DNA from 3 places in the Brevibacillus sp. BC25 genome. Region 1 is predicted to be linked to each of the others. Evidence: riboswitches for the same ligand, from Rfam matches in the RefSeq annotation. Region 1 holds a riboswitch; each other region holds the start of a gene.
What was found. Region 1 has a riboswitch for S-adenosylmethionine ahead of PMI05_RS12510 (ABC transporter permease). Riboswitches for the same ligand answer to the same signal wherever they lie in the genome.
Positions count from the first base shown of each region.

Region 2: it holds a riboswitch for S-adenosylmethionine, as region 1 does, so the genes downstream of both, PMI05_RS15895 (sugar ABC transporter substrate-binding protein) here and PMI05_RS12510 (ABC transporter permease) in region 1, are expected to answer to the same signal.
Region 3: it holds a riboswitch for S-adenosylmethionine, as region 1 does, so the genes downstream of both, PMI05_RS08480 (BMP family protein) here and PMI05_RS12510 (ABC transporter permease) in region 1, are expected to answer to the same signal.

Region 1 covers NZ_AKIX01000040.1:130,842-137,925, forward strand. Annotated here, with positions in the region: gene PMI05_RS12500 (rhodanese-like domain-containing protein) at 1-774, shown strand, start outside; gene PMI05_RS12505 (sulfite exporter TauE/SafE family protein) at 806-1,597, shown strand; SAM riboswitch class I at 1,720-1,824, shown strand; gene PMI05_RS12510 (ABC transporter permease) at 1,934-2,866, shown strand; gene PMI05_RS12515 (ABC transporter permease) at 2,871-3,818, shown strand; gene PMI05_RS12520 (ABC transporter ATP-binding protein) at 3,832-4,854, shown strand; gene PMI05_RS12525 (ABC transporter ATP-binding protein) at 4,847-5,803, shown strand; gene PMI05_RS12530 (peptide ABC transporter substrate-binding protein) at 5,831-7,084, shown strand, end outside.
Region 2 covers NZ_AKIX01000055.1:18,351-25,434, forward strand. Annotated here, with positions in the region: gene PMI05_RS15880 (glycerate kinase) at 1-1,046, opposite strand, end outside; gene PMI05_RS15885 (ABC transporter permease) at 1,191-2,189, opposite strand; gene PMI05_RS15890 (sugar ABC transporter ATP-binding protein) at 2,191-3,681, opposite strand; gene PMI05_RS15895 (sugar ABC transporter substrate-binding protein) at 3,775-4,797, opposite strand; SAM riboswitch class I at 5,114-5,233, opposite strand; gene PMI05_RS15900 (sensor histidine kinase) at 5,436-6,689, shown strand; gene PMI05_RS15905 (DUF421 domain-containing protein) at 6,737-7,084, opposite strand, start outside.
Region 3 covers NZ_AKIX01000030.1:6,687-13,770, forward strand. Annotated here, with positions in the region: gene PMI05_RS08470 (ABC transporter permease) at 1-513, opposite strand, end outside; gene PMI05_RS08475 (ABC transporter ATP-binding protein) at 488-2,017, opposite strand; gene PMI05_RS08480 (BMP family protein) at 2,156-3,184, opposite strand; SAM riboswitch class I at 3,385-3,507, opposite strand; gene PMI05_RS08485 (methyl-accepting chemotaxis protein) at 3,643-5,118, opposite strand; gene PMI05_RS08490 (DUF3298 and DUF4163 domain-containing protein) at 5,274-5,891, shown strand; gene PMI05_RS08495 (MarR family winged helix-turn-helix transcriptional regulator) at 6,093-6,506, shown strand; gene PMI05_RS08500 (hypothetical protein) at 6,557-6,832, opposite strand; gene PMI05_RS08505 (hypothetical protein) at 6,807-7,084, opposite strand, start outside.

The DNA of each region.
Region 1 (7,084 bases):
TATGAAAAGCTCTTTAACTGGGCGATGTCACACTCCAGTGAAGAGGAATTCGTCACGGCACTCCTGGATGGACAACCAGAGCCGCCATCGTATTTTGCAGTGATGAAACGCGTGAATAAGGAAGGTCCTGCCTTGCTCAACGAACTCCCTGTTGTTCAAGAGTTCAACTCGTTTGAACAGGTAAAGGAATCGCCGGAAAACGGACAGATTGTCGATACGCGTCCTTTCCAGAAATTTGCGAAGGGGCATCTGGCGAGAACACTTCACATTCCTTTTAACAAATCATTTGCCAACTGGGCAGGCTGGATTGTCGATTACGATCGCCCGGTTCACATCCTGGCCACCCCAGATGAGCTGGACGTGATTTTGAAAGCCTTGCATTCCGTAGGGATTGACCATGTCACAGGCTTTATCGACAGCGGCAAGCTGATGGAAAGTGAAATGTCTTCGCTCGAGACAATTGAAGAGGTAACACCGCTGGAGATTGCAGAACGGGTGAAAAAGGGAGAGGTTCACGTAGTAGATGTGCGTAATCTGGCTGAGTGGAAGGAAGGACACATTCCGAATGCACAGCACATCATGCTCGGTACTCTCGCCATGCGGCTGGATGAGATTCCTCACGATAAGCCGCTTCTCGTGCAGTGCCGTTCCGGTGCCCGATCCGCTATTGGCGCAAGTATTCTTCAGGCAAACGGATTCAAGGATGTAATGAATTTGAGCGGCGGAATCTTGAAATGGCAAAAAGACGGCTTGACAGTTGTAGAACGAGGATAAAACGAAGCGAGGTGTTGCAAAGGGTGAGCCTATGACTATCGACCTTGTGATCACACTGTTTGTTATCGGTTTCGCGGGATCATTTATCTCTGGTCTCGTCGGAATCGGTGGCTCTATCATCAAGTATCCGATGCTTCTGTACATTCCGCCCGCCCTTGGATTCGTTGCTTACACAGCTCACGAAGTATCCGGAATAAGTGCAATCCAAGTATTTTTTGCCACCCTAGCTGCTGTTTGGACTCTACGAAAAGATAAGCTTATTCATTACCAGCTCGTTCTGTACATGGGAAGTGCCATTATCGTAGGAAGCTTGCTTGGAGGGTATGGAGGAAAATATCTATCGGCAGAAGCCATTAATATTGTTTACGCCATCCTGGCCACCATTGCTGTAATCTTGATGTTCCTGCCAAAAAAGCGAATGGACGAATGTGAACAGAACGAGGTTATCTTTCATAAAACAACAGCCATATTATCCGCTTTGATTGTCGGAGGGGCTTCCGGAATTGTCGGGGCAGCTGGCGCTTTTATTTTGGTTCCCATCATGTTGATCATCCTCAAGATTCCGACAAGAGTTACGATTGCTTCATCTCTTGCCATTACCTTTCTTTCTTCCATCGGTTCGACTGTAGGGAAATGGATGGCGGGGGACATATTGCTGTGGCCATCCGTGATCATGGTAATCGCCAGTATCTTGGCAGCGCCGCTCGGTGCGAAGGTCAGCAAACGTTTGGACACACGGATTCTCCAAAGCATTCTTGCCTTGTTGATCCTAGCCACCACAATTAAGATCTGGGCTGATATCCTCATATTCATACGTGTGTGAAGATTTACTTTTTTCATAAATAAAATAAAGAAGAATCAATTGTTATTGAACAGGATTGACATATCCGAGTAAAATGATAAGATAAAAAAGAATTTTACGATGAAATTAAATTTCATAGAACATTCTTATCTAGAGTGGTGGAGGGACTGGCCCGATGAAACCCGGCAACCTTGGTCTGATTGACCTTACGGTGCCAATTCCTGCGGAGTTATTCTGCGAGATGAGAAGGTGGGAACCGTGCAATTGCCCCTCTTCTTTTCGGAGAGGGGTTTTCTATATTTATAATTCGTAGTATTCATATCATTTTACTTTGTATTATGTGAAGGAGGAAACAACGTGCTTCATTATGCGGTCAAGCGTGGCTTTCTCATGATCGTTACCCTGTGGATTATTGTCACGGTAACGTTTGTGACCATGCACCTGATTCCGGGTGACCCGTTCGCGTCTGACGCCAAAATGCTACCAGAAGAAGTGGTAAAAAACATGCGGGCGGAGTACAACCTGGATCAGCCAATCACGATACAGTACCTGCTCTATCTGAAAGGATTGCTGCAATTTGACTTGGGGCCCTCTATCCAGTCTAAGACGAGGGATGTGAACACGCTGATTGCAGAGGGATTTCCCGCTTCGGCTGTTCTGGGACTCCAGTCGTTTATTGTCGCGCTGGCAGGTGGAATCACACTGGGAATCGTAGCGGCACTCTATCACAATCGAACCTTGGATTTCTTGTCTATGTTTGCAGCCATCGTTGGGATCTCCATCCCCAGTTTTATTCTGGCGCCACTTATGATCAAGTACTTGGCGGTCAAATGGGAGCTTCTTCCCGTTGCTGCGTGGGGGAGCTGGGAGCATTCGATACTTCCAACGCTTGCGCTCGCTATCGGTCCGCTCGCCATTATCGCCCGTTTCGTACGAGCCAGCATGCTTGAGGTTTGGCAACAGGAATACATAAGCACGGCGGAGGCGAAAGGGCTTGGCACCTTTTCTATTGTCGTTAGACACGGGATGCGAAATGCCATCCTGCCGGTTCTTACCTTTATCGGTCCGCTGTTTGCCAACCTGATGACCGGAACCTTTGTGGTGGAAAAGATTTTCGCCATTCCTGGGCTCGGCAAATACTTCGTGGAAAGCATTTTTAACCGCGATTACCCCGTTATTTTGGGAACGACAGTGTTTTACAGCTTTGTGCTCATTTTTACTTTGTACATCATCGACTTACTGTATCGGGTGATTGACCCGCGCATCAGATTGACGAGTGGAGGGAAGTAGCGTTATGGCCAATCCGGCAACACAACTGGATTCCCTGTTTCGACCAGTAGACCGAAACAGGCTATCCGAAGAAATTCGGGAACGTCCCAGTCTTGGGTATTCGCAGGAGGTATTGCAGCGGGTATTCCGCAACAAGCTGGCAATGCTCGGGTTCTTCTTGCTCGCAACAGTGGTGATCCTCTCGATCATCGGACCGATGCTCGTCCCCCACAACCCGCATGAACAGTCATTGACGAAGGGTAATCTGCCGCTGTCGGGCGAGCACTGGTTTGGAACGGATGACTTGGGTCGGGACATGTGGGCACGTACCTGGGGAGGCGGTCAAATCTCTTTGTTTATTGGTGTAGCGGCAGCTGCCATCGACTTAGTGATTGGTGTATGCATCGGCGGGATTTCCGGTTACATGGCAGGGAGGAACAAGCTGGGCGACCGTGTGGACAACATCCTGATGCGGTTGGCTGAAATTCTGTACAGCATTCCTTATCTGCTGGTGGTAATCCTGCTGATGGTGGTTCTGGAGCCTGGTCTCACAACGATCATTATTGCCCTTTCGCTAACTGGCTGGGTCGGAATGGCCCGCCTGGTCAGAGGACAAATCATGCAGATCAAGCGTCAGGAGTTTGTACTGGCTGCAGAAAAGCTGGGTACCTCTCATGTCAAAATCATCATCAAACATCTGCTGCCGAATACGATCGGCGTCATCATCGTCAACCTGACCTTTACGATACCGCATGCGATTTTTGCCGAATCGTTTCTCAGCTTTCTTGGACTGGGTGTGCAAGCGCCAACCGCCAGCTGGGGAACCATGGCCAACGACGCGCTAGCGGTTATGCTGAGCGGACAGTGGTGGCGGCTGTTTTTTCCGGGATTCATGATTTCCCTTACCATGTTTGCGTGCAACGCGCTCGGGGATGGTTTGCAGGACGCACTGGACCCGCGGATCAGGAAATAAGGGGGAGTACAACGTGAAGCCTTTGTTAGAAGTAGATCAGTTGCGCGTCTCCTTTCGCACGTACGGTGGAGAGGTGCAGGCAGTAAGAGGGGTTTCCTTTTCTGTGAAGGAGGGAGAGACGCTGGCGATTGTCGGGGAAAGCGGCTGCGGAAAAAGTGTGACTGCACGGGCATTGATGGGGATGATTCCTCCGCGATCCGGTCAGGTAAAAGGCGGCAGCATTCGGTTTCGCGGGCGTGAACTGACGGGGCTAACCAAGTTGGAATGGCAGCAGGTTCGTGGCTCGCAGATCGGTATGATTTTCCAGGACCCGATGACCTCGCTGAACCCCACGATGAAAATCGGCCAGCAGATTGCGGAAGGGCTGATCAAACATCGAAATCAGACGAAGACGGAAGCAAAGGAAGAGACGTTGAAACTGCTGGAGAGGGTAGGCATTTCGGAGGCGGCGAGGCGATTTGAACAATATCCGCATGAGCTAAGTGGAGGTATGCGGCAGCGTGTCGGAATCGCCATGGCGCTTGCCTGCCAACCGCAGTTGGTTATCGCCGACGAGCCGACGACAGCACTCGACGTGACCATCCAGGCGCAGATTCTTCGCCTGATGAAGGAGTTGCAGGAGCAGTTGAACACCTCGATCATTTTGATCACCCACGATCTGGGAGTTGTCGCAGAGGTGGCCGATCATGTAGCAGTAATGTACGCAGGCGTAGTGGTGGAGAGCGGCCCGGTTGGAGAAATCTTTGACAACCCGCGCCACCCATACACACAAGGGCTGTTGCAGTCTGTACCACGTCTCGTTGCAGGTAAAAAAGAGCGGCTGATCCCCATCGAAGGGACACCGCCGGATCTGTTTCGTCCGCCTGCCGGTTGCCCGTTCGCTGCACGTTGCCGATTTGCCATGGAAATTTGCTTAGAGCATATGCCGCAATCGAATTCGTTTTTTAATCAGCATGAGGCGAGCTGCTGGCTGAACGACCCGCGTGCCCGAAAAGCAGAAGCGTGGATGGTAGCAGGGAGGGAGACACATGCTTGACAACATTGTAGGGGTGGAGAATCTCGCTAAATCGTTTGAGATTGGCGGCGACCAACGGGTTAGAGCTGTTGACCGAGTCTCTTTTGAAATCAGGCGAGGGGAGACGCTCGGAATTGTTGGGGAAAGTGGCTGCGGCAAGTCTACGCTTGGCAGGACGATAGTGGGCCTGTACCCAGCTACTGCGGGTCGAATCCTGTTTCAAGGCAAAGACATTGCCAGGATGGATAGACGCGAGCGACGGGAAGCAAACCGCCACATGCAGCTGATCTTCCAAGATCCCCAGGCCTCACTCAATCCGCGTTTACGAGTGGGGGACATCATCGCCGAAGGAATCGACTCCTATGGATTGGCAAAAGGCAAAGGGCGAGAAGAACGCATCTATCGACTGCTAGAGCTAGTAGGATTGCACCCAAGCCACGCAAAACGCTTTCCGCATGAATTCAGCGGCGGACAGCGTCAACGTATCGGAATCGCCCGTGCGCTTGCGGTGGAGCCCAGCTTTATCGTGGCAGACGAGTCCATCTCCGCACTAGATGTGTCCATCCAGGCGCAAATCGTCAATCTTTTAGCCGATCTTCAGGCAGAGCGGTCCATCACCAATCTGTTTATCGCCCATGACCTGTCGATGGTGAAGCACATCAGCGACCGGATTGGTGTGATGTACCTGGGGCGGATGGTGGAGCTGGCACCGAGCGAGGAGTTGTTTGCTACGCCGCTACATCCATACACGCAGGCATTGATCTCGGCCATGCCGGTCTCCCATCCAGCCCAGCGAGAAGAGCGGAAGCAGATTGTACTGACCGGAGAACCGCCAAGCCCGATTCATCCGCCAAGCGGTTGCCCGTTTCGCACCAGATGTCCGGTTGCCCAAGGCGTTTGTGCCGAAACAGCGCCGGATTGGAAGGAGGTGAGGCACGGACACTGGATCGCTTGCCATCTTGTACAGTAGATAGAGGAGAACAAGGAGGAAATCATAATGAAAAAGGGATTGCTCGCTTTTGCCGCATTGCTGGCGCTCGCTATACCTGCGCTTTCTGCGTGCGGCAGCGATAAACCGGCTGCGTCTTCCGATCAACAGACGGGAGCAGCCGTCAAACAAGTCATGACCGCTAATCTGCGGGGCGAACCGTACACATTAGACCCGGCATTCGCTTCCGATACCACCTCGTACTGGGTGATTGACCATCTATACGAAGGAGTGTACCGATACAGCCAGAATGGAGACATCAGCGAAGGCGCAGCAGAAAAGGTAGAAGTCTCCCCGGACGGAAAAACCTACACGTTTACGCTGCGCCCCGAGATGAAATGGTCGAACGGCGATCCGTTGACGGCGCATGACTACGAATACTCCTGGAAACGCGTGCTGAATCCGCAGACTGCCGCCTATGAACCATCCGCACTCTACTACATACAAGGCGCGGAGGCATATAACACGGGCAAAGGTAGCGTGGATGACGTTCAGATCAAGGCAAAGGATGACCGAACACTCATCGTCGGATTGAAAGACCCAATCACCTATTTCCCGAAAATCATGATAAGTCGCGCCTATCTGCCGGTGAACAAGAAAGTCGTGGATGCAGACAAAAACTGGGCGGCTGAAGCGAAAGGCATCGTGACCAATGGCCCGTACACCGTGGAGAGCTGGGACCACAACAGTCAACTGACAATCGCCAAAAGTCAGAGCTACTGGGAGAAAGAAAAGGTAACGATGGAAACCGTCCACTTCAAGATGGTGAACGAAGCGACCACCTACTACCAGATGTTCAAAACAGGAGCGCTCGACCTGATTGACTCCCTGCCGATTGACGTAATTGAGCAGGAAAAAGAAAAAGAAGAGTACAAATCATTCCCGGACTACAGCATTTATACGTACACGTTCAACGTAGAGGAAAAGCCATTCACTAATGCGAAAATTCGTCAGGCCTTTTCCTACGCGATCGATCGGGATATCCTGACGAAAAACGTGACCAAGGGAGGCCAGCTCCCGGCGTACGGTTATACGCCATTTGGGGTGAAAACTCCTTCGGGCAAGGACTTCCGAGAAGAAGTAGCGCCTTACTATCAGTTTGATCCGGCTAAGGCGAAGGAGCTCCTGGCTGAAGGCTTGAAGGAAGAAGGCTGGACAGAGCTTCCGTCAATTACATTGAAATACAGCACCGCGGAAAACCACAAGAAGATCGCCGAAGCGCTACAAGAAATGTTCAAGCAAAACTTGGGTGTGCAAGTGAAG
Region 2 (7,084 bases), on a different contig from region 1:
AAAATACTCGTGTACGCATCAATTCCGTGCTCATAATTGAGTCGGGCACCTTTGCCAACAGTCCCCACCAAAGCCACTACCGGCAGGGCATGCTTTTTCGCTCGCTTCGCAACTTCCACTGGAATTTTTCCTCGCGGTGTTTGAAAATCTATGCTGCCTTCCGCCGTAAACACAAGGTCTGTCTCTTGAAGCATTCGATCCAAATCAATGTACTTCATGATGATGTCGTAGCGTGGATACAGATTCGCACCCGTCAGCGCATGCAGACCAGCACCCAAGCCACCCGATGCACCACTGCCCGGCATTTCTCTGACATCGATACCGAAATCCCGCTCGATGATAGCCGCGAATTGTTCGAGTGCTTCTTCCAGCTCAACCACTTGCTCTGGCGTTGCTCCCTTTTGCGGGCCAAACACGCGAGCGACTCCATTTTCCCCACAAAGCTTGTTAAACCAGTTGCAAGCCACATCGATTTGCACCTGCTTGAGTCTTTTGTCCATGCCGGATACATCGATTTTCGTTACTTTTGCCAGCGAGATTCCGCCTTCAATACGGATTTCTTGACCGCTTGCATCCAAAAATTTCGCGCCAAGTGCTTGCGCCATGCCTGCCCCGCCATCGGAAGTACCGGAATCGCCGCAGCCTAGCAAAATACGATCTGCCCCCATGTCCAGCGCCGCTTTGATCAATTCACCGACGCCATGTGTCGTCGTTTTGCGCGGATCACGCAAGCTTCTTGGAACCAGTCGCAGTCCCGCTGCTGCCGCCATCTCAATCACAGCCGTTTGACCGGTCGTCTTTGATCCGAATATCCCGAAATGGGAAGGAACCTTTTCTCCTACAGGGCCAGTTACTTCCTTATCAATAATCGATCCATTCGAAATTTTCACAATCGCTTTTGTAAAGCCTTCTCCTCCGTCTACCATCGGCAGTGTCTGCACTTGGGAGAGCGGGAGTACGCGCAGGATTCCTTCTTTCATGCATTCTGCTGCTTGCTCGGCATCTAAACTTTCCTTAAAGCCCGAAGGCACAACGAGTATACGCATAAAAACAACATCCCTTCTCTTTATTTGAATTTGCTTTCGCATTTGTCTCACTTGAGTAAGACCAATACTAAGCTTCAAAAAAGAGAAGGGAATAATAGGAAGATGAGAAATTGATGAGAGAAAAGCGAGAAGAACGTTACGATTCTAAGCGTTTCGTTTTCTGCGCAGTTGATAATAGGTCACAGCCAGGGCAAGCGCCAAAACCGTCCCCTTAATAATATCGTAAGCGTAATACGGAAGATTGAGCATCGTCATGCCGTTGAGCAGCACTCCAATCAGGATGGCTCCCACAAATGTACCGAATACGTTTGGCTTTCCTGCACCGAAAACGGAGAAGCCTACGAAAGCAGCCGCTACTGCATCCATCAGCATGGAGCCGCCACTACTCACCTGCCCGGTACCGATCCGCGCTGCCAAGAGCATCCCGCCCAAGCCTGCAAAAAGAGCAGAAAGCACATAAGCCAAGGTACGATAGCGATTCACAGGAATCCCCGACAGACGGGCTGCTTCCAAATTACCGCCTGTCATGTACAGCATCCGCCCCTGTCTCGTATAGGTCAAGTACACATGCGTGATCGCGACAAGTAAAAAGGTCAGGATAACCGGAACCGGTACGGAAAAAATTTCTCCTTGGCCCAGCCAGAGGAACCATTCCTGGAATTTTCCCGGTGCCTGTGAGCCGTCCTGCATCGGCATGTTTGCGTAGATCGAGTAACCTTGGGAATACGTCATATGAATGCCGTTGACGATGTAGAGCATCGCCAGAGTAGCCAGCAAATCAGGAATGCGGATTTTCACGACCAGGAAAGCGTTGACCAGCCCGACGAGCAAGCTGAGTACAATTGGAACAACCAGTGTCGTGAAGACCCCTTGTTCGTACCAAACCATCATCGAAGCAGAAACGACAGTGGTCAATGAAACCGTCGATCCTACAGACAAGTCAAAGCCCCCGACAATCAGCGAGAACGTAACACCAATCGCGACAAATGTCACAATCGAGATGGAGCGAAGAATGTCCGTCAAGTTGTCGTACGTGAAGAAATACGGGTTGGTCAAACTGAATAACAACATGACAATAACGATGACTGCAACCGTTCCGTATTTGTAAACAAAATCAAATAAGCTAAACTTTTTATCTGCCACGTTACTCACCTCCGCTTGCGTAGTACATAATTAGCTCTTGTGTTGCTTCCTCGCGACTCAATTCCTTCACGATCTTGCCCTCGAACATGACGAGAATCCGGTCTGCGATCCCGATGACCTCCTGAAACTCACAGGAGAAATACAGGACGCCCTTTTTCTGCTCGGCAAGATTTCCGATCAGACGGTAAATATCGCTTTTCGCGCCGATATCCACCCCTTTTGTCGGCTCGTCAAACATAAAGAGGTGAGCGTTTGTATCCAGCCATTTGCCGATAGCAACTTTTTGCTGGTTTCCACCGCTAAGGAAACCGACCAGCTGCTTGATATCCGCTGTTTTTACACCAAGGCGCTGCACGAGCTCTCTTGCGTTGGCCACTTCTGGCCCTCTTTTGATAAATCCAAGCCAGGACTTCTTTTTCAACGAGGCGACAGACAGATTGTTCTGCACGGACTCCTCTACGAAAATTCCTTCCTTGCGTCTTTCCTCTGGGACGAGTACGATTCCTGCATCGACGGCGTCTTTTGGAGAGCGCAGTTGGATACGTGATCCATGCAATCGAATGGCACCAGCCTTTACCTCATCCGCACCGAAGAGCAATCGGGCGAGCTCAGTCTTCCCTGCCCCAACCAGACCGACGACACCCACGATCTCTCCCTCGCGAACCTTCAAGTCGACTCCGCGTACTTTGCCACCAGCCACTCCTGACGCCTCAAAAATCGTTTCGCCAATCGGCACCTCCAGCTTAGGGAACTCCTCGTCGAAGCTTTTGCCCAGCATGTTCGCGATCACTTCATCCATGGTGGTATTTGCCGTGTCTGTGGTCACGACATGCTGTCCATCGCGCATGATGGTGATCCGATCACAGATTTCAAAGATTTCCGGCAACCTGTGGGAGATATAAATGATCCCGACTCCAGCTTTTTTCAACTGCGCAATGATTTGAAACAGCCGTTCGCTCTCCTTCGTGCTCAACGGCGCTGTCGGTTCATCGAAAATGACGTACTTCGCCTTTTGAACGGTAGCACGTGCAATCAAAATCAATTGCTTTTCCGACAGCGTACATTCTTCGACGAGCATTCTCACCGGAATGGAGAAGCCGAAGTTTTTTAAAATCTGCTCCGATTCGTTGTACAAGCTCTGCCAGTTGATCAGTCCCTTGGTTTTCGACTGGACGAGCTGGCCCGCCAATATGTTTTCGGCGACGCTCAAATACGGGATCAAGGCGGTGTCCACTTCCTGATATACACATTGAATGCCCTGTGCTTTGGCGTCCTGCGGCGATTGAATCGACACGGCCTGTCCATCGATGGTGATCGTACCGCCATCTGCCTGATACGCTCCCGTGAGGATTTTCATCAGTGTACTCTTTCCTGCGCCATTGGCACCGAGAAGTGCGTGAACCTCTCCTGCGCGCACCTCAAAATCGACGGATCGCAGGGCAGGAACCCCAGAAAACTGCTTCGCCATCCCTTTCATCTGCAATGTGGACATTTTTCGCACCTCCTGTTTACCTGCGTGTTCCAACCTCTATAAGGAAAAATCCCGTTGACGGATACAGATCAACGGGAAAAGCCAATTTGGTTCTTACTTGCCCCACTCTTGTACGTATTGGGACAGGTCGCCCATCGTTACTTTCTTATCCTTCGGCAGGTCTTCCTGTTTCACCAGCACTGGATTCAGCTTCACGTTGTCTGGCACTTGCTCACCTTTGATTTTTTGGAACACGGTTTGCGCATGAATGCGTCCGATATTGGATGGGTCTACTGCTGCCGTCGCTGCCCACGGAGAGTTTTCCGTCTGGATCATTTGCAGATCCTCATCGCTCAAATCAATGGAGTATACCTTGATTTCCGTACGGCCTGCTTGCTGGATGGCACGTGTCGCCCCTTTGGCAAATTCATCCCAAGCCGCCCATACTGCTGTGATGTCGCCTTTATTCGGATACTTTTTCAAGATCGCTTCCATCTGCGTTTGTGTATCGAGTGCCGTATTGTTAGTAGCAGAACCGAATGCCGCAATCTCTTTTATGTCTGGGTATTTCTTCTGGAAAGCTTCATACGTGACTTGGCGTTTTTCCATAGGCGCAAAGCCAGCTACCCAAATTTTTACGATGCTGCCTTTGCCGTTTGTATCTGCACCCAGCTTCTCCAGGCTCAGCTCTGCCAATTTGTTGTCATCCTGCGCCACAACTGGCACACCCGGAATGTTGATGTCTGTATCAAACAGGACGACCGGGATTTTTTTATCCACAGCTTTTTGCGTGCCCTGCTGCAACGCTTCCGCCGTACCATGGTCGATCAGAATGCCATCAAACTTTTGGTTCACAGCCGCATCGAGGTTGGACGCCATTTTTGCCAGATCAGTATCTGCGTTGAATACAGTCAACTCGCCGCCGTTTTTCTCCACCTCTGTCTTCACACCATTAATGTATTGTGCGGAGAATGTCCCTACGTTTTGACGCATGATCAATGCGATTCTCTTTGCCTTCTCTCCCGAAGCACCGCCGCTTGTGCTGCCGGTTCCGGTGCTTGTTCCTCCGCCGCATGCAGTCACGAGAACAGATGCAGCCACAACTAGTGAAGTTAGTAATCCCAGTTTCTTTTTCATCAAAAATTTCCCCCTTTTTCTTTTTGATAACAGATGACAAAAGCCTCGTAGAAGAAGCGCATTTCCAGTCCAAGCGCCTTTGGAGCCCACCTCAGCGTAGGAAGAAATGGCGGGGAATTTCAGCTTCACTTATGAAATCCTGCCTCGAACCTTCTACGTTTGAAGCGCTCCCGCCATTTCTTCCGAAGCGGACAGTCTTCACTCACAGCGGGGCGGAGGCCGAAGCGTAGACTGGAAATGCGCTTCTTCCCCACGTTAGCTACGCAAAAAATCCTCTTTCACAGAGAAAGAGGACAAAAATCGACAAGATTCTCGCCTCTTATCTGTCAGGTATTCTACCTGTTGGAGTTAGCACCTTGGCTCGAAAGAACGTAATCTCTCGTGCTAGGTTGCCGGGCTTCATAGGGCCATTCCCTCAGCCTTCTCTTGATAAGAGTAGTTTCTATTTTCAAAACGTTTGTATAAGTATATACAGAATATAATCTGGCAATTACCTATCTGTCAACTGGGTTTACCGAAAGAATTTTCTTGATAAATATTCCAGTTTCTTCTGTAACATCAAGAGGGATTTTGTTGTGTCTTGTCGAATTATCGTAGATTGATACAAGCCTAGCAAATATTTGCGATGGGGATGCTACATGAGTCTATTAAAAGAAGTCATTCTTCAATGGTTTTTCGCCATTATCCCGTTTGTGTTTTTCAACATCTATTACCGTGACAAAATGCGGAACTACAGCCGTTCCTTTATTGTCATCACCAGCTCAGCCTGCATGTTTCTCGCGATGACCTTCGCCCCGAGTGTCACGAATGGCATGTTTTTTGATATCCGACATATCATCATTCTTTTCGGACTCGTTTATGGCGGAATCGAGATTGCCTTGCTCCTTCTCATTGAAGCCTTGGTTTATCGGTACTACCTAGGTGGAGAAGGAACATGGGTTGCGATGCTGATCCTTACAGTCAATTTTGTCTTGTCACTCTTTTTATATCGACACTACAAAGCCAGTTATCGGAAAACACTGTATCTTTTTATGACGAGTGCGATTTTTTCTACGGTTGCTTTAGGGACTACTTATTACTTTTTTCCCACGTATGTAACTCAACACCTCGTTTACTACACCATGGTGATTCCTATTCAAAACTTTTTCGGCCTCTGGTTATTAATGTCGCTATTCAGCAAATGCGTTTCGGATAAGGAGCTGTTTATTCGCCACGCGCAAAATGAAAAAATCCAGACGATGAGCCATGTTGCTGCATCGCTCGCACACGAGGTTCGCAATCCACTGACAGCTGTCAAAGGCTTCTTGAAATTAATACAAGAATGTCCGGAAAATTTGGCAAAAGTCGATCAATACATTCGCATCAGTCTCGACGAAGTCCAACGGACAGAAGCCATTTTGACCGAGTACCTTGCGATTTCGAAACCGCTGAAGGAACGGCATGAGATCATTAATATGAGCGAGCATCTGCATACCATCCGCGAAGTAATGCTCCCCTTTGCCAATATGCATAACGTGGAGCTTACGCTGCAAGACTTTGAGAGACCTGTGACCGTCAAGGCCAATCCAGACGAGTTCAAGCAAGTGTTGGTGAATTTCATCAAAAATGCCATCGAGGCGTGCTCGGATATTTCGGACGGAAAAGTCTCCCTGGACTTGCTCATCGAGCGAAACAAAGCACTGTTGATCATCAAGGATAACGGTGTCGGCATGGATGCAGGACAGATCAGCCGCCTCGGAACGATTTACTTTTCTACGAAAACAACTGGGACCGGGCTTGGATTGACGTATTCCTATCATGTCATTCATGCGATTGGCGGAACGGTCAATGTATCAAGCAAACCACGAGTAGGAACCAAGTTCACCATTATGCTCCCGTATAAGGCACAGTGACTTCATGCAGGTTTTGCAGAGGGACTGTGCCTTTTTCCATTCGATAGCTAATGATGCAACGGGGGTACTTGTGATTCTTTTTCGTTTTTTAAGGAGAACTGCAATTCATTTTGGCGATTGATCGTTGCAAGAAAGACTTGTTCGGACGCGATCCCCTTTTTCTTCAATTCGTGCACAAGCCATTGCTCATCGCGGTTCCGATATGACAGCACATCCGGATATATCTTGCCTTCCACAATGACAGGCAATGACATTCCCGCAGAAGAAGTCTGGATGTTTAAATCTTGTTTCGTTACGAACTGCTGCTCTACTTTTTTGAGCACAGTCAACCGACCGTTCGCCTCGATAATAGCCAAATCAATCTCCGCCAGGTCAAAAATATCTTTTTCGCGAAG
Region 3 (7,084 bases), on a different contig from region 1:
CAGTGCCGCAGAACCCGAGCGATCCCGGAATGGCTCTGTCACGAGATAGCTCGCAAACAATACCGCGATGTAGTTGAAGAGCAATGTAGAGATGAGCAACGGAATGCGAAAGCGGGCTTCCATAAAGCCTGGCAACAACGCCCAGAACCCACCAACTGCCATTCCTGCGAAAATACCCGCCACAATTTTGATCATTCCCGGTGCTGGCAAGTAGATCGCGACTAACGCAGCACTGACGGCACCCAGCACCATTTGCCCTTCCGCCCCCAGGTTGAATACCCCTGCCCGAAATGCGAGGGAAAGACCTAGGGCAATCAGCATGATAGGCGTGGCTCTCGCTAATGTAGACGTAAAGAAATAAAAACTGCCAAAGGCCCCTTTCCACATTTCCTGGTAGGTGCCCAAGATCGATTCGCCAACTGCAGCAATGACCAGCGCCCCGGTCAACAAACCGATGACGACAGCCAATAACGGCTGAACCAATGACTTAGATAGCTCTTTGATTGCTGCCATGAATGCTTCCTCCCGCCATGATCACGCTGATTTTTTCTTCGGTTGCCTCCAGGCGTGAAAGCTCTCCAGCGATTCGCCCTTTATACATGACCAAAATCCTGTCAGACAAGGCGAGAATTTCGGACAACTCGGAGGAGACGAGCAAGATCCCGTCTCCCTGATTGCGCTTTTCGATCAGCGCCTGATGGATGTACTCCATGGCACCAATATCCACCCCTCGCGTAGGCTCAGCCGCAATCAAAAACGGGGTTTCCTGTCCCAGCTCCCTTGCTACGATCAGCTTTTGCAAGTTTCCACCTGACAGATTCCCTGCCAGCTCCTGCAATTGTCGGGAGCCTGTCTTGATGGCAAACTGCCCAACCCAGCCTGTTACGACTTGGCGGAATTTCTCCCGCAGAACAACGCCGCGACGGTTGTAAGCAGGCTTTCGCTGATAGCCCATCAACGCATTTTCCTCGACGCTTGAGAGTTTGGCCGTTCCCCACAGGTAGCGATCCTCCGGAATATGCGCCAAGCCGGCATCCCGAATGGTAGCTACTGATTTGTTCGTCACGTCCTTGCCGCCTAACCGCACCGTGCCCTCCTGTGCCGCTCGCAAGCCACTGATCGCTTGCAGCAGCTCGGATTGACCATTCCCGGAAACACCTGCAATTCCTACGATTTCCCCGTGGTGCACGGTAAAGCTGACTTGATCGAGCAGTGTCTGCTTTTCTCGAACCGTGAGATTCTCCACCTGCAACAAAGGACCTTTATCCAGAGGAACTCGCTCAGCTAGCTCCTGCAATTCACGTCCGACCATCAGTCTGGCTAAATCGTCCGCGTTGGTTTCTGTACGGGATACCGTTCCCGTCACTCTTCCTCCGCGCAGTACCGTAATACGATCCGCTACCTCCATGACCTCCTGCAACTTATGTGTAATCAAAATGACGCTCTTGCCGCTCTCCGCCAGGTTTCGAATCGTTTGCAGCAGATCACGTACCTCCAGCGGGGTAAGTACAGCTGTCGGCTCGTCTAGCACGATAATATCCGCTCCCTGATACAGGACCTTCAGAATCTCGACCCTTTGCTGTTCCCCAATCGAGCAATTCGCTACCTTGGCCTGCGGATGAATCGGAATGCGATACTGCTCACTAAGCGCCCGCACCTTGTCCTCCGCGTCATTTCTTTTGAAAAAACCCGCTTGATTCGGCTCGTATCCGATCACGATATTTTCAGTCACACTGAATTCTCCGAAGAGCATAAAGTGCTGGTGAACCATCCCGATTCCATTTCGAATCGCGTCCTCTGGTCCGCGAAAAACAACTGGCTTGCCGTTTAACACGATCTCTCCCGACGTCGGTTGCTCCATCCCGTACAGCATCCGCATCAGTGTTGTTTTGCCCGCTCCATTTTCCCCGACAATCGCGTGGACTTCTCCTGCTGCCAGTGAGAACGACACCTTGTCGTTGGCGGTAAAATCTCCGTACTTCTTGGTCATGGCCCTCATTTCCAAGCGATCGGTCATTCCCACTCCCTCATTTCTGTACGTCCTTTTATGAAAATGGAAGACCGACTACACAGCCGTAGTCGGTCACATCCATCACTGTGCACAAGCTATAAATAACCGTTCAAAAAGTTGGCTTTTCAGCACCGAGCTACCTTTTTAGAACTGGTCTGGTACTTTGCGAGTGCCCGCTACAATCTCATCGTTGATCGCTTTCACTTTATCCACCACTTCTTGTCCAATAAAAGCGTTCAGAGGCGTTTTGCTTTCGTGCGTGACATAGGTTACGCCAACACCTTTTTCTTTCAAGCCGTACGCAACAACACCTGGTTTGAACGTTCCTTCTACAAAGTTCTTCACGGTTTCATAAGCTGCCGCGTCAGTCCCTTTCAATTGGGACAGAACAATATGCTCTGGATCAATCGTCGTACGGTCAACGTCCTGACCTGCTGTGAAGAAACCTTTTTCCTTCGCTGCTTCGAAAACGCCGAGGTCGCCTACTGCTGCTGCACCGTTAATGAAGTCAGCGCCTTTGGAAGCTTGGAGCAACGCCAATTCCTTCGCTTTTGCCGGGTCAGTGAAGCTACCTACATAGTTGACCATCAGCTCTGCTTTTGGATTCGTCGCTTTCAAGCCCTCTTCGAAGCCAACTGTCCATTTTTTCAACTGTGGAATATCAAGAGCGACAATCATACCCACTTTGTTCGTTTTCGTTGCCAGACCTGCTGCTGCTCCCACCAGGTAAGCCGCTTCCTGCTCGCGGAAGGTAACACTGCGAACATTTGGCAAATCCACTACAGTATCAATAATCGCAAAATTACGGTCAGGATTTTCGGTTGCTACTTTTTTCAATGCATCCTCTGATGTAAAGGAAGAAGTGATGATCAAATCATAATTTTCTGCAACAGCCACGCGCAGATTCTCTTCAATCGCTCCATGGTCTGTAGATTCAATCGTTTTCACTTCTGCGCCCAGCTCTTGTGCGGCTTTCTTTGCACCTTCATCCATTTGTTGGAAGAACGGATTCACACCGATTTTCTCGGGCAAAATCAAGGCAATTCGCTTTTTGGCCGCGCCCTCTTGTCCTGCTGCTTGTCCTCCTGGCTGATCTGCAGGTGCGCTTGTGCCAGTCGAGCACCCTGTTGCCAATACTGCGAATGTCGTTAATGCCAGCAATAACTTCTTCATGATGTATCTCTCCCTATCCGAACTTTACGTTTTTCTTTATCCTATTAGGTAATGTACGGCTTTTTACCCATTTTTTCAATACCATTTACGAATATTATCTTATAAAATAAATTTATCGTTCGTTTATTACCTCCTTCCTTTTATAAATACAACAAAAAAACTCTTCCCGGAGGAAGAGTTTGCGTACGTAGCCGTTCTCTTCCTCATCTGTCAAAACCATGGTACAGGTTTTGCAGGAATTGGCACCTTTCTGTTCATGCATAGACATGATCAGTGGTTGCCGGGCATCATCGGGCCAGTCCCTCCGCCGCTCTTGATAAGGTAGGTAAATATATTTAGTTACAATGGAATTCATTCTAGCAGAACGGTTCAAAAATGCAATTCTTTTTTCTTAATTCCAAACACTTCTAAAAGTGAATCGAAGTTTAAAAAGTCGTCTTTTACTTTTTAAACAACCTTTAATTTACGTGAAAGGTTTGCTGGAGACGATGAGACAATGTATTCAGCTCGCCCAGCTCTTCCGTAATCTCACGCACTTTTTGATGCTGGTTTTCTGCTGTCGCAAACAGCTCTTCTAAGTTGGCTACGGATTCCTCGGTTACGGCTGTAATGGTCGACATCTCGATGGCAACTTCGCCGGAACGTACTTTTACCCGGTCCATGCTGGAGCTTACTTGATCAGCTGCTTCCAAGAAGGCCATCATCCCGGCACGCACTGCTTCGATAGAGGCCACTGTTTTCACGGCCAGCTCTTGGCCTTTTGCAACAGACGTTTCCCCATTGCTCATATGCTGCACCGCATTCTCACTTTCCTGATGGAGAGATTTCAGAATGTCGGTAATTTCCTGCGTAGCTGTCGCGCTTTGTTCCGCCAGCTTGCGTACCTCATCCGCTACAACAGCAAATCCACGTCCATGCTCGCCTGCACGAGCCGATTCAATCGCCGCATTCAGCGCCAAAAGATTCGTTTGTGTCGCGATCTGATTAATAGCGCCGACAATTTCCTCTACGCGATTCGCCTGACGATTGAGCTGGTGAATCGTAGAGGCTGCTACATTAACTGCCTGCACAATTTGCTCCATCTGCGAGGACAGCTCGTTCATCATCTGAACGCTTTCTGTCAGACGACGGTTATTTTGTTGCGATTCCGTTTTCATTGAGTTGGTCTGTGTTGTGACTGCCTCGATTTCCTGGTCGATGGATTGAACCTCTTCTTCGATCTTCACCGTAGAATTCGCCTGCGATTCCATACCTGTGGCGACTTCCTTGAAGGCTACCATCATTTCATCTGTATTGCGCTTCGTACCTTCCGCATGTTCATGCACATGATCACTTGTACGATCCAGTTGCTCCGTCATTTGCTGGATGTTCAAAAGCATTTCTCCCAGACGGCGCTCCTTCTCTTCCGCTTCCTGCCTTGCGTCATCAGCTTTTCGCAAGGAGGCTTGTCCGGCGAGACACAGATACGTGACGGCTCCCATCATCATGAGAATCGTGACAATACGCATAAGCAAATTGAGCTCCGAAAAATCACCCTCGAAAATCTCGTAGGTTCCTGTGTAGAACCCGATAACCGTGACAATGATTTGGGTAATTCCCGCTGTTACGACTAGCTTCCAATCCAAGTAGGCTGCCAAAAAGCCCATGACGATAAAGGCGAGGAAGGTAACCTCCTGGTAATCAGTAAAGTGATCGAATGAAATCGCATAAAACATGAGTCCAATTGCTACCAGATAACGAATCACAAGACTGTCTTTGCGAATGAAATAATACGGCGAAACAATTAGAGTGACCAGCAATCCCAAGGACGTCACTTTCCAGAAGTTCACATCCACTTGGTAGGCAATGAGTCCCGCCATCCACAAATGATTCCATAGGATAAAAATCATAAAGCCTTCTTTTTCAGTCAAGGTATTGCGAATCAATTGAATCATAACCGCCCCCCGTTTCCTTTTTACTTATGTATCGGATTCTTTCCCCATTATATAGCCAAACCTTTGCCAAATTTGTGAAAAAAGTAAGAACAGCCAAAAACAATTTCGAATAGGCTATTACACAACTCTCACGTACAGGAGGCAAACGGAGAAAAGTGGAACTCAATCAATTGCCAGCTACTGTGCTGACACGGACGATTAGCCGTCCGAACACCACGATTTACTATCCCCAATTGGCAGGCCTAGCCAACCAACAAGCGGAAAAAGATATCAACCGGGCGATTTATCAAACGGTTCAAGGCTTAATTCACGAACAACAACGGGTCCAGGTACCGGGAAATACAGAAATGCAAGGAAGCTACGAAATCAAGACAAACGAACGCGGTATTTTCAGCGTCGTGTTGAGCAACTACGCCTACACACCGCAAATGGCTCACGGCATGACCTTCCTCGGGTCGATCACCGCAGATATCCAAACAGGCAAGCTGTATACGCTGCGTGAATTATTCAAGCCAGGAAGCGATTACGTCAAGGTGATTTCCGAAAACATCAAGCGTCAAATCAAAGAAAGAAGCATCCCCACACTCAATGGCTTTACTTCGATTAAGCCCGATCAGGATTATTACCTCGCCGACAAAGCACTGGTCATCTACTTCCAGTTGTATGAAATTACACCTTACTACGTCGGTTTCCCCATGTTCCCCATTTCGGTCTATGAACTGGAGCCGCTCATCAATGAAAAAGGACCATTGAATATCTTGTCCGCAGATTAATCCTCCACCGTATTTTTCACCCAGGTGAGTGTCTTCTTCCATGACACTCGCCTGGTTCTATTTGTGTCAGAAAATCCATTATTTCGCCATCGAATAAACGTTTACTTATATGTACGAAACTGCTAGTATGTTATTGTACATATTTACTTAAGCAATAAAGTGTACGATATATCGGACCAGCTTTCCTGGAGGTATATACTCATGCAATATTATGGTCATCGAATTAGCCAAACCGCAAGAATATTCAGTAAATCTTTAAATGGGACTATGTCTCCCATGGGATTATACAGTTCGCAATGGGGTATTATCCTTTGCTTGCATTATCGCGAATCGCTCACCCAGGTTCAATTGAGTAACTACCTGAATGTGGAAGCGCCGACGATTACCCGGACACTCACCCGATTGGAAGAGATGGGCTGGATTATTCGCTCAGAGGGCGATGACAAGCGTGAGCGCTATGTGTCCTTGTCCCCGCAAGCAGTCGAACGGTTCCCGGAATGGCTGGAGGCTGCCAAAGAGCAAGAAGAGCTGGCACTCCGCGGCCTTGACGAAGCAGAACTCGCTATCTTTAACCGCGTATTGAAGAAAATGAACGATAATTTGCAGCCATTGTAGCAAGTAAAAAATGACTTCGCCCAAAAGCAGTTTGGTGAAGTCATTTTTTGTTAGCCATTTTGCCTTGTGCTATGGATGATGGTGTTGAGCTCTTGTTCCAATTGAATCAGTTCAATCTGTATCTGTTGCTTTTGCAATTGTTTTTTCTGTTGCAGCACTTGTTTTTTCAAATCACTTGATTCTTTGTCATTTTTCTCGTTCGCTGTAGAAGTATCCTGGTCCGGTTCCACCTGTCCAGTCGAGCCTATCGCAGCCAGGAAGGCACCCAGAACTGCAATCCACCCGCCTACCGCTACCAGCTCATTCGCCAGATTTTTTTCGATCATCCTTCTTCCCCCCGTTCTTGGATGGATTCTCCTGTAAATTCTTCTTTATATCTTGAACACTGTCTCGTAATTGGGCAATTTGCTGTTCAATTCGTTTGAATTGCATATCTTCATCATTGTCATTGCCATTTTTGTTTTTCCCATTGATTTGCTTGTTTAATTGGATGAGGGGCTGTATCGACTTCTCATTGTTGCAGGCAGGCTTTTGACTTAATCTGGTTGTTTTATCAATGGCGAGTATGACAAAGCCAA